Regions from separate parts of the Brevibacillus sp. 1238 genome, predicted to be linked through region 2. Evidence: riboswitches for the same ligand, from Rfam matches in the RefSeq annotation. Region 2 holds a riboswitch; each other region holds the start of a gene.
What was found. A riboswitch is a leader RNA that binds a small molecule or an ion and turns the genes downstream of it on or off. The one in region 2 is predicted to bind cobalamin.

Region 1 (3,277 bases), on a different contig from region 2:
ATACGCTCTCTTTGACGGTCATGGGAGCGACGAACTGCACATCGCCGTAGATGACAGGTGGCTTGACGCAACGGGAACCGTACGACTGAACCCAGCCATTTTTCGTGAAGACGAAGCCGTCGAGCTTTTCCCCGAAATATTCGACCATGTCTGTCCGTTCAAACTCGCCGTGGACAAGCACGTCCAGCCCGATCTCTTCCTGAATCGCAATCCACTGCTTGATTTGCTCCGCGATGAAGGCATCGTACTGCTCGACTGTCCAGTTCCCTTTTTTGTACTGCTGTCTGGCCTGACGAACCTCTGCCGTCTGCGGGAAACTGCCGATCGTCGTTGTAGGCAAAAGCGGCAGCTTCCAGGCGGCTTGCTGGATATCGCGGCGCTCGTGGAACGGCACGTCGCGTTTGGCTTCTGTCGTCTCCAGCGCTTTTCGAGCCTGCTGTACTTTCTCCCGGTTTCTCGCCGGAGACTCGGCCAGGCGGAGCAAGTCCTTTTCGTTCTGGGCAATTTCCTTCGAGATAACATACTTTCCAAATCGGAATCCTTGGACTAAAAGCTGCACTTCTCCCAATTTTTCGTCCGCAAAGGCTAATGCCGCTTGAACTTCCCCAGGCAAATCGGTTTCTGCTTCAACAGTGACGGGAACATGCAAAAGGCTGCTCGATGGCTGTAGCCAAATCCGGTCCGGGTCGACCACATTGCTGATCGTCTTGACCAGCTCCCACTTTTCCTCCAGGGCCGAGCGCCAAATGTTGCGGCCATCGATGATTCCTGCGCCGAGCACTTTTTCCTGCGGGAAACCATGTGCCGTCAGGTTGGCCAAATTCGCTTTTCCTCCGTGGACAAAGTCCAGGCCCAAGCCTTCCACTGGCAGCGCGATCAGCTCCTCGTACCAATCCACCGCTTCGAAATACGTCTGAACCATCAGCTTGAGGTGTGGCAGCGCCTGACTGAACTGTTCGTACACCCGGCGAATGAGCGCTCTGTCCTGCTCGGAAATATCTTGGACGAAAGCCGGCTCATCGATTTGCACCCATTCCACGCCATGCAGTTCGAGTTCACGAAGCACGTCCACGTAAAGCGGCACGATCTGATCGACAACGCGTTCGAACTCGTCTTTCGCATATCCTTTCGCCAGCTTGACAAACGTGTACGGCCCGACAATCACCGGCTTCCCGACGATGCCCAGCTGATCCCTGGCCTCCAGGTACGCTTTCAGCGGCCTGTTCTCTGCCAGCACTGGCGGGCGTTCGCCAAACTCAGGAACGATGTAGTGATAGTTCGTATTGAACCACTTGGTCATTTCGCTTGCGACAGCTTCTTTGTTGCCGCGCGCCATGGCGAAGTACGTATCGAGCGGTACCGGGCCGCCATCATAGGCAAAACGCTTCGGAACGAGTCCGAACATGACAGCCATGTCCAGCATGTGATCGTAGTAAGTAAAGTCGTTGACGGGAATCCACTCGATGCCTTTGTCTTTTTGCTTGATCAGATGCTGCTGGCGGATTTGCTCCATTTGCGCAAGGAACGCTGACTCTTCCAATTTGCCTGCCCAAAAGGACTCCAATGCTTTTTTCCACTCCCGGTCTTTGCCGATTCGCGGATATCCCAGGTTGCTGCTTTTCATGAGCTTTCTCTCCCATCCATTGAAGGTATTTGTAAAGCCAATCAAAAAAGGCACTTCCAACGGTCAAAAAGAACGTTAGAAATGCCAAATAAGCACTGAGATCACAGCATCCTAACACCTCCCTATCTCCCGTAGGTTAAGCAGTGTTGTCGAAACAGGCAGGTCTCCTGACTTGAGGATCACGATCTGCACAACGCCTTCCCAGTCCGTCTCGACCAGTGGCTTATCGCTGTGCAAACTCCCCTCATACAGTGGCGGGACCGTGTCGGATTCTCACCGACTTCCCTTTTCATCCTTGCGCCGATTTTCGCGGCCAAAGAACCTGTTCCCACTCATATGAAATTGTCGGTATGAGTGCATGTGCTCTCGCATCTAGCAAAAGAGCACCTTTCTCCTTACAGTAACACGTAAACCAGTTTTTGTCATGCTAAACTATTTCCACTCACCAAAATTATTTCAAAGTTCAGCCTGATTGCCTCTACTCTGCCAGCTTTCCGGTTTATTGCTTGGTCAATCGCAGCTCCTGTGCCCGCAGAGAAGGTTTGCGAATCATGTAAATAGTGTAGCCGATCACAGCGCCTGCAACAGCGGGCAGCATCCAGCCAAGCCCGATCGTATACATCGGCAAGTAGCGAGTAAAGAAGTCGTTGATGACGGGAAGCTGGGCACCTGCCGCGTTCAGTCCGTCAAACAGGCTGATCAGAAAAGTAGCGAGCAAGCTTCCCTGATACACCTCTGGTCTTCCGCCAAATCCTTTGTGCATAAACGTTAAAAAGACGAGGGAAATCGCAATCGGGTACATGGTCATCAAGATCGGAACCGACACTTTGATCAGCGCCGTCAAGCCGATATTGGCGACGAGTGTACTGAACACAGCCAGAATGACGGCAAACTTTTTATACGAGATCGCCGGAAACAGCGAATGGAAAAACGAAGAGCAAGCTGTAATGAGGCCGACACTGGTGGTCAGGCATGCGATCGTAATCATGAGGCCAAGCAAAACGGCGCCGTAAGAGCCGAAGTAGTAATTGGACACCTTGGCCAAAATTTGCGCCCCGTTTTCCAGATGACCAAGCTTCTCCACACTGGAAGCGCCCATATAGGCAAGCACCGTGTAAAAGAACGCCAGAAGTGCGCCCGCGATCATCGTTGCTTTTGCGCACGTGAGCAAAATTTGCTTTTTCGCCGTGATGCCTCTTTGCTTGATCGCATTCACGATGATGATTCCAAACACAAATGCCCCCAAAGCGTCCAAGGTTAAATAGCCGTCCTGAAAGCCTTTGTAAAACGCTTTGGACTGATAGTCCGTCACAGGTGCTTGCAGCGCGCCAATCGGGAACAAAATCGCCGTCAACACAATCACGCCGATAAAAGTCAGCTTGATCGGTGTCAAGACTTTTCCGACTACATTGATAATTTTTCCAGGATTGAGAGATAACAGGCAAGCGAGTGTAAAGAACAAGACGGTGAAGACGATCAGTGGAACCGGACCAGCTTGCTCGGACAAAAATGGCTTGATTCCGATCTCAAACGAGACGTTCCCGGATCGCGGAATGGCGAAAAACGGCCCGATTGCCAAGTAGAGCAAAATCGTAAACACAAGACCAAATACCGGATGCACACGACTCGCCAACGAACGCAAATCATCCATTC
Region 2 (3,277 bases):
CGGAAGACATGCAGCGCTATAAAAACCGCTGGATTCGCCTCGGGGAGATTTTGCATCCTTTTGAATACAAAGACCGCTATCCGCGGGCAGCGGAAGCGTTTGATATTTTGCGCAACAATCGGCGCATCGAGACTTTCAACAGTCAGGTCGAGCTGGCGATCCTGGTGTGCGATATAAAAGAAGCGACCAGATTGCTGATGCAACGGCCAGGTGAATTTGCCCGACGGCTGGATCACATGCTCCGCTTGACGGAAGCGGGCGATCAGGTGTTGCGCTCCTTTGAGCAGATAGCGACTTCTGTATCGACCCCCGTCCTTTTGCAGGTGATGAATCACTTTGACAAGCGGGAGCGATACGGTGAGTGGCGAACGTTCTTTCCAAAAGGAGAAGTGGCAAAAGTACAGGCGATCCCCAATGCGCTTCCACGGCTGGTGGATGAACAGCGCGCGCGTGCAGCCGGGATATGTCGCGAGGTGTTGATTCAGCGCTTTTCTGCCTTGCCTGCTCTCGGAAAAGTTTATATCGACCCGCAATTGCACGAGCAACTGGTGCCTTTTTCCCAAAGATCGGCAAGCAAGGCGTTGCGCACGATAGCGCGCGGCTCCAGACTGCCGATCCCCGAGGGGAGCACGATCCGCTTTTTCACCTGGTGGAAGGAAGGGATCGTCAACGATGTCCCTACCGGGCGGGTAGATATCGATTTGTCCGCTGTCCTGTATGACGAGAAGTGGACGTACATGGAGCATGTGTCCTACACCAATTTGCGGTCCGAGAAGTATCGCGCCTGCCATAGCGGCGATGTCGTACAAGCGCCGAACGGAGCGTGCGAGTTCATCGATGTCGATATCGAGTCAGTGCTTCGATACGGCGGGCGCTATGTCGTGATGTCACTGAACTCGTTTACGAGCCAGCCGTATTGCGATTTGCCGGAGTGCTTCGCAGGCTGGATGATCCGCAGTCAGCCCGAGTCCGGCGAAGTTTTTGAACCGTTGACAGTTCAGGATAAAGCCGACATCGCTGCCCGTTCGACGATCTGCCTCCCGGTCATTCTCGATCTGGCAGAGCGAAAAGTCATTTGGACGGACATCGCGCTGCGTTCGCATCCGCGCTTCGTCAACAACGTAGAGGCAAATGGCGGCGGTATCGAATGGATGGGCCGCGCGCTGACGACACTTGTGAAGCCGACCTTGCACGAGCTGTTCACCCTGCACGCACAGGCGAGAGGGACGATTACCGACCGGATGGAGGAAGCAGACACGGTTTTTTCCATGGAAGAGGGGATTACCCCGTTTGACATGGAAGTGATCTTGGCTGATTTCCTCGCTGGTTAATGATGGGAAGTTTAAAAGTCAGCTCAGGCTGGCTTTTTTCGTTGTTTGCAAGAATCGCTCCCTCGGATTTTCCGTGTTTTTCCATTTTCCCTCTCCGATTTGCAGCTTTTGCTTGAATCCACGGTAGCATTTGCTATTATTAAAACAAGTGAGTGTTATTGAAATGAATGAACGACATTTGAATAGGATAGAAAACAGGTCCTTGTGTTTTTGCGAGTGCTTATTTCGTGAAAGACAGGGTTAAAAGGGAAGTTTGGTGAAATGCCAACGCGGTCCCGCCACTGTAAAAGAGTAGCTCTTCTTCCTGGCAACGGCGCCATCCACTGCCCCACTACGAGGCGGGAAGGAGAAGAAGAGTGATGATCCTTGAGCCAGGAAACCTGCCTGTTTTGGTGTATGCACTGTTTTCCTTCGGGTCAAAGGAAGAGGTGAGGATTGTTTTTGTCAGCTATCCGCGCTTTGTTTTCCTTCTAGATTTTGGAAAACAAAGCGTTTTTTTGTGCGCCTGACAAGCAATCGCTGACACTTTTTGGACTGGACAATGGGGTCCCCGAAAAGTACCTGAAAAGGGCTGGAGAAAACTATCCTTTTTAGGTAACTGACGGGGGCCCTGAAAAGTATGTAGGGTCAAAATGACAGCAAGGTCTTCACTTCAATCTGGGGGTGTGCGTTGTGAGCAATAAACGTGGACTGTTTTTGGTCTATACCGGAGACGGAAAAGGAAAGACGACAGCAGCGGTGGGCCTGGCTGTACGGGCGACCGGGCGGGGGAAAAAGGTGATTATGATTCAGTTCATCAAGTCGCCTGAGCGGACGTATGGAGAGAAAATCATTTTTGACAAGCTCGGCATCGAGATCGTGCAAAAGGGCGTAGGCTTTACGTGGACGAAGACGCCAGAGGAGCATCGGGAAGCGCTCAAGGAGGCGTGGACTTTTGCCCGGGAAAAGCTGTCTTCGGGAGCGTATGACGTCGTGATTTTGGACGAGCTGAACAACGCGCTGGCGATCGATCGTTTTCCCATTGACGATGTGCTGCCGCTGTCGGATGTTTTGGAAGCGATTCAAAACAGGCCGAGCCATGTGCATCTGGTCGTGACGGGGCGGAGCGCCAAGCAAGAAGTGATGGACATGGCTGATCTGGTGACAGAAATGAAGCCGCTCAAGCATTACTATGACGAAGGAATACCAGCAGTGCTGGGGGTAGAATTTTAATGAACGTGCTGGAAACGTATGGTCACGGTGGCGACTTGCTGACCGCCTCGCAACGCTTTGGCGTAAAGCCAGGGGAGTTTCTCGATTTCAGCGCCAATATCAATCCGCTCGGCATGCCGGAACGGGTCAGGGACATGCTGCTGGATTCGCTGTCTGCGGTGTTGCGCTATCCGGACCCGGGACACCGCGAGTTTCGCCAGGCGCTGGCGAAGCGTCTCGGACTGCCGGAAGCATGTCTTTTGCCAGCCAATGGAGCGGCGGAAGCGATGGCTTTGGCGATTCTCGGGCTGCAACCAGAGACAGTCGGCGTCGTGTATCCGTGCTTTTCGGAATATGCAGAGCTTTCCGAGCAGTTTGGCGCGCGTGTCATTGGTTGCTACGGAAAAGCAGAGAACGGCTACAAGCCGGATCGCGCCGAGCTGTACAAGCTGTTTGAACAGGCTGATCTCGTATTTGTCGGCTCGCCGAACAACCCGACCGGGATCTTGTACGAGCCGCAGGAGCTGTTGCAAATGGCGGACTGGGCGGCAGAGACAGGCACCTGGCTGGTCGTGGACGAAGCTTTTCTCGATTTCGTGGCGGAAGAACGGCAATTTACGCTGGCGAGTCGCCTGGAGAGCTTTCCGCGGGTCATTTTGATGCGGTCGATGACGAAAATGTATGCGATTCCCGGCCTGCGTCTGGGATACGCGATCGCCCATCCGGACGCGATCGCCAACATGCGGCAAAAGCAA
Region 3 (3,277 bases), on a different contig from region 2:
GCAGGCTGTGTCTGACAAGCTAGGCAAAGCTGCGCGTATCGTCGAACACACCTCTGCGCTGGTCGACAAGCTGAACCGCTACATTCCGGGGCAGCCGCTGACGCCTTTTTCCGAGCGGCTCCATAAGCTGGAAGAGAAAATGCATCGGCAAATCGAGATTCTCGATACGATAGCGAAAGCGTTGGCAGACGGGAAAAAGCCCGCAAGAGACTTGATCGAGAGTCTGAATCAGTTGGCGAAAAACACGAGTGCGGAGCTGGGAGACATCCTGGCGCGCTACGATAGCGAAATCGTTCCGAAAATCGCCGAGGGCATCGAAAAGCTGAAAACAGTCGTGGGCGATTCCGCCGAACTGCTGCAAAAAGCAAAAGACAAGCTGCCGGATATCGAGGCGATTTTGAAAGAGACAAAAGCCGGACTGGAGCTGGGGCTGGCCGAACTGAAACGAATCGAGCAGGAGCTGCCGCAGATTCAGGCGCGGGTCCATGAACTGGCGCAAACGTTGCAAAGCAAGTCCGAAGCGTTTGCCAAAGCGATCCACACGGCAGCGCCGTTCCTCAAGCAGCATTTGCCAGAAATCAAGCAAAAGCTCGACCAGGCGGCTGGCTTCATCCAAAACGATTTGCCGCAAGCCGAGGCGGAGCTGACCAAGCTGGCTGACTTTGTCCGCAACAAGCTGCCTGAGGTGGAGAACGGCGTCCACCGGGTAGCCGAGCTGGTGCGCGATGATCTGCCCAAGCTGGAGAGTGCGATTGCGCAAGCGGCGGACAAGCTGAGAGAGGTCGAGGCGAACAATCACTTTGCCGATCTCGCCAAGCTGCTGCGCGGGGATATCAAGCGAGAGAGCGAGTTTTTGGCAAGTCCGGTGCAGATCAAGGAAAACCGCAAATATCCGATTCCGAACTACGGTTCGGCGATGTCGCCTTTTTACGGAGTATTGTCGCTATGGGTAGGAGCGACCTTGCTGATTTCTTTGCTCAAACCAGACCCGGAGAACCCGGACGGACGCTACAAGCCGTACCAGCTGTACCTTGGCCGCCTGGGCACATTCGTGACAATCGGGCTGTTCCAGGCACTGTGTATTACGCTCGGTGACTTTTACATTTTGGAAGCGTATGTGGCTGACAAAGTTCCGTTTGTCCTTTTCGCGATGCTCGTCAGTATGGTGTTCGTGACGATCACGTATACGCTGTTGTCGGTATTCGGCAATGTCGGCAAGGGTATCGCGATCATTTTCATGGTCTTCCAGTTTTCCAGCTCCGGGGGCACGTTCCCGATCAGCATGACGGCGCCTTTTTTCCAGGCACTCAATCCGTTTATGCCGTTCACCTACGCGATCAGTTTGTTGCGTGAAGGGGTCGGGGGCGTCCTCTGGGAGACGGCGATTCGGGATATTCTCATGCTGTGCGGCTTCATCGGCATCAGTCTGTTTATTGCGCTGGCTTTGAAACGACCGCTGAGCGGGCTGATTCAAAAATCGATGGAAAACGCGAAGAAAACGAAGATCATCGGGTAATCCGCTCGGCCATGATGCCAGCCTGTCAGTAGATGGGCTGGCATCATGGCCGTAATATCCAATATTTAGCAAAGAAAAGAATTGTTAATTTTCAAAATAACTGATATATTGAGAGCAAACTTCATACGTGTACAAACAGGTGCAGATAAATTCAACACTTTTATCTGCTTAAAAGGGAAGTTCGGTTCGAATCCGACGCTGTCCCGCAACTGTAATTGGGAGCGATTCGAAGATACCACTGTTTTCGCCAGCCGAAAATGGGAAGGTTCGAAAAGCGATGATCATAAGCCAGGAGACCTGCCTGTTTGAGCGCAACATCAATACCTACGAGGATAGGGGGTGTTAAGTGCGAGATGGATAGGCGTGTTTTTGATTTTCACAATCAGCATGCTTGTTTCGGTATTCATTCGCCTCTTAACAACTTCTGCGGAAGTTGTTTTTTTGTGCGGATTTTCAGGAGGGTACGTGACGGATGAGTGATTTTTTGTTTGGAACGGTGGAGTATTTCACCAACGATTTTCAGGCGTGCATTATGAACAACTTGACGATAGAGAACCCGAGCGCGATCAAAGCGCATTACGCGAAATTAAAAGCAGAGGTCATCAGGCGAGCAGAAAATCAGGCAGATCAAGAAAAGCTTTTGCACAATCTCGACAAGGCTTATCAACGTCTAAAGGTCAACTTAATCGGGGCGGAGGATGAAGAGAATGGGAGCTGAAGAAAAGTTTTTTCCAGGTCTGGAAGGTGTGGTCGCTGCGGAAACGAGCATTTCCTTTTTGGATACGAAGCAAGGGGAAATCGTCATCAAAGGGTACGATTTGATCGAGCTGTCCAAAGCGCATCGTTACTTGGATATCGTCCATCTTTTGCTGGAAGAATCGTTGCCGAACGAACAGCAAAAGCGCGAAGTGGAAGAAAAGCTGAAAGCCGAGTACGACATACCGAACCAAGTATTCGACATGCTCAAGCTGCTGCCGGAAAAAACGCATCCGATGGACGGCTTGCGCACCGGGCTTTCTGCGCTTGCCGGATACGACAGCCAACTGGACAACTGCACGGCGCAAGCCAACAAGGAGCGGGCTTACAAGCTGCTGGGCAAAGTGCCGAACATCGTCGCCAACAGCTACCGCGTGATTCAAAAGGAAGCGCTGATCGCGCCGCTGCCGGAGCTGTCGTACAGTGCGAATTTCCTGTACATGATCACGGGCAAAATCCCGTCCGACTTTGAAGAAGCCATCTTCGACCGTTCGCTTGTTTTGTACAGCGAGCATGAGATGCCTAATTCGACGTTTACGGCACGCGTCATTGCCTCGACGATGTCGGATTTGTACGGGGCGTTGACCGGGGCGGTCGCTTCCTTGAAAGGGAACTTGCACGGCGGCGCGAACGAAGCGGTGATGCACATGCTGCTTGAGGCAGGCTCGGTCAAGGAGTTTGAAGCTTTGCTGGAGTCCAAGCTGGCCAACAAGGCGCGGATCATGGGCTTCGGGCACCGCGTGTACATGAAAAAGATCGACCCGCGCGCACTGATGATGAAGGACGCCCTGAAACAATTGTGTGATGCAAAAGGCGACGACTTGCTGTACCAGATGTGCGAGGCAGGCGAAAAAATCATGGAGCGCGAGAAGGGCATTTACCCGAATCTGGACTACTACGCCGCTCCGGTTTACTGGATGCTGGGGATTCCGATTCCGCTGTACACACCGATCTTTTTCAGCGCAAGAACAGTGGGGCTGTGCGCACACGTCATCGAGCAGCATA

Region 1: another riboswitch for cobalamin. It lies ahead of metE (5-methyltetrahydropteroyltriglutamate--homocysteine S-methyltransferase); the one in region 2 lies ahead of cobO (cob(I)yrinic acid a,c-diamide adenosyltransferase).
Region 3: another riboswitch for cobalamin. It lies ahead of M2298_RS17795 (hypothetical protein); the one in region 2 lies ahead of cobO (cob(I)yrinic acid a,c-diamide adenosyltransferase).

The regions. Positions count from the first base shown of each region.
Region 1 covers NZ_JARXWC010000002.1:688,928-692,204, reverse strand. The annotation lists gene metE (5-methyltetrahydropteroyltriglutamate--homocysteine S-methyltransferase) at 1-1,624, opposite strand, end outside; cobalamin riboswitch at 1,765-1,965, opposite strand; gene brnQ (branched-chain amino acid transport system II carrier protein) at 2,124-3,277, opposite strand, start outside.
Region 2 covers NZ_JARXWC010000001.1:78,755-82,031, forward strand. The annotation lists gene M2298_RS00380 (TerD family protein) at 1-1,331, shown strand, start outside; cobalamin riboswitch at 1,512-1,733, shown strand; gene cobO (cob(I)yrinic acid a,c-diamide adenosyltransferase) at 2,004-2,543, shown strand; gene cobD (threonine-phosphate decarboxylase CobD) at 2,543-3,277, shown strand, end outside.
Region 3 covers NZ_JARXWC010000007.1:162,656-165,932, forward strand. The annotation lists gene M2298_RS17790 (YhgE/Pip domain-containing protein) at 1-1,516, shown strand, start outside; cobalamin riboswitch at 1,637-1,835, shown strand; gene M2298_RS17795 (hypothetical protein) at 1,989-2,234, shown strand; gene mmgD (citrate synthase) at 2,224-3,277, shown strand, end outside.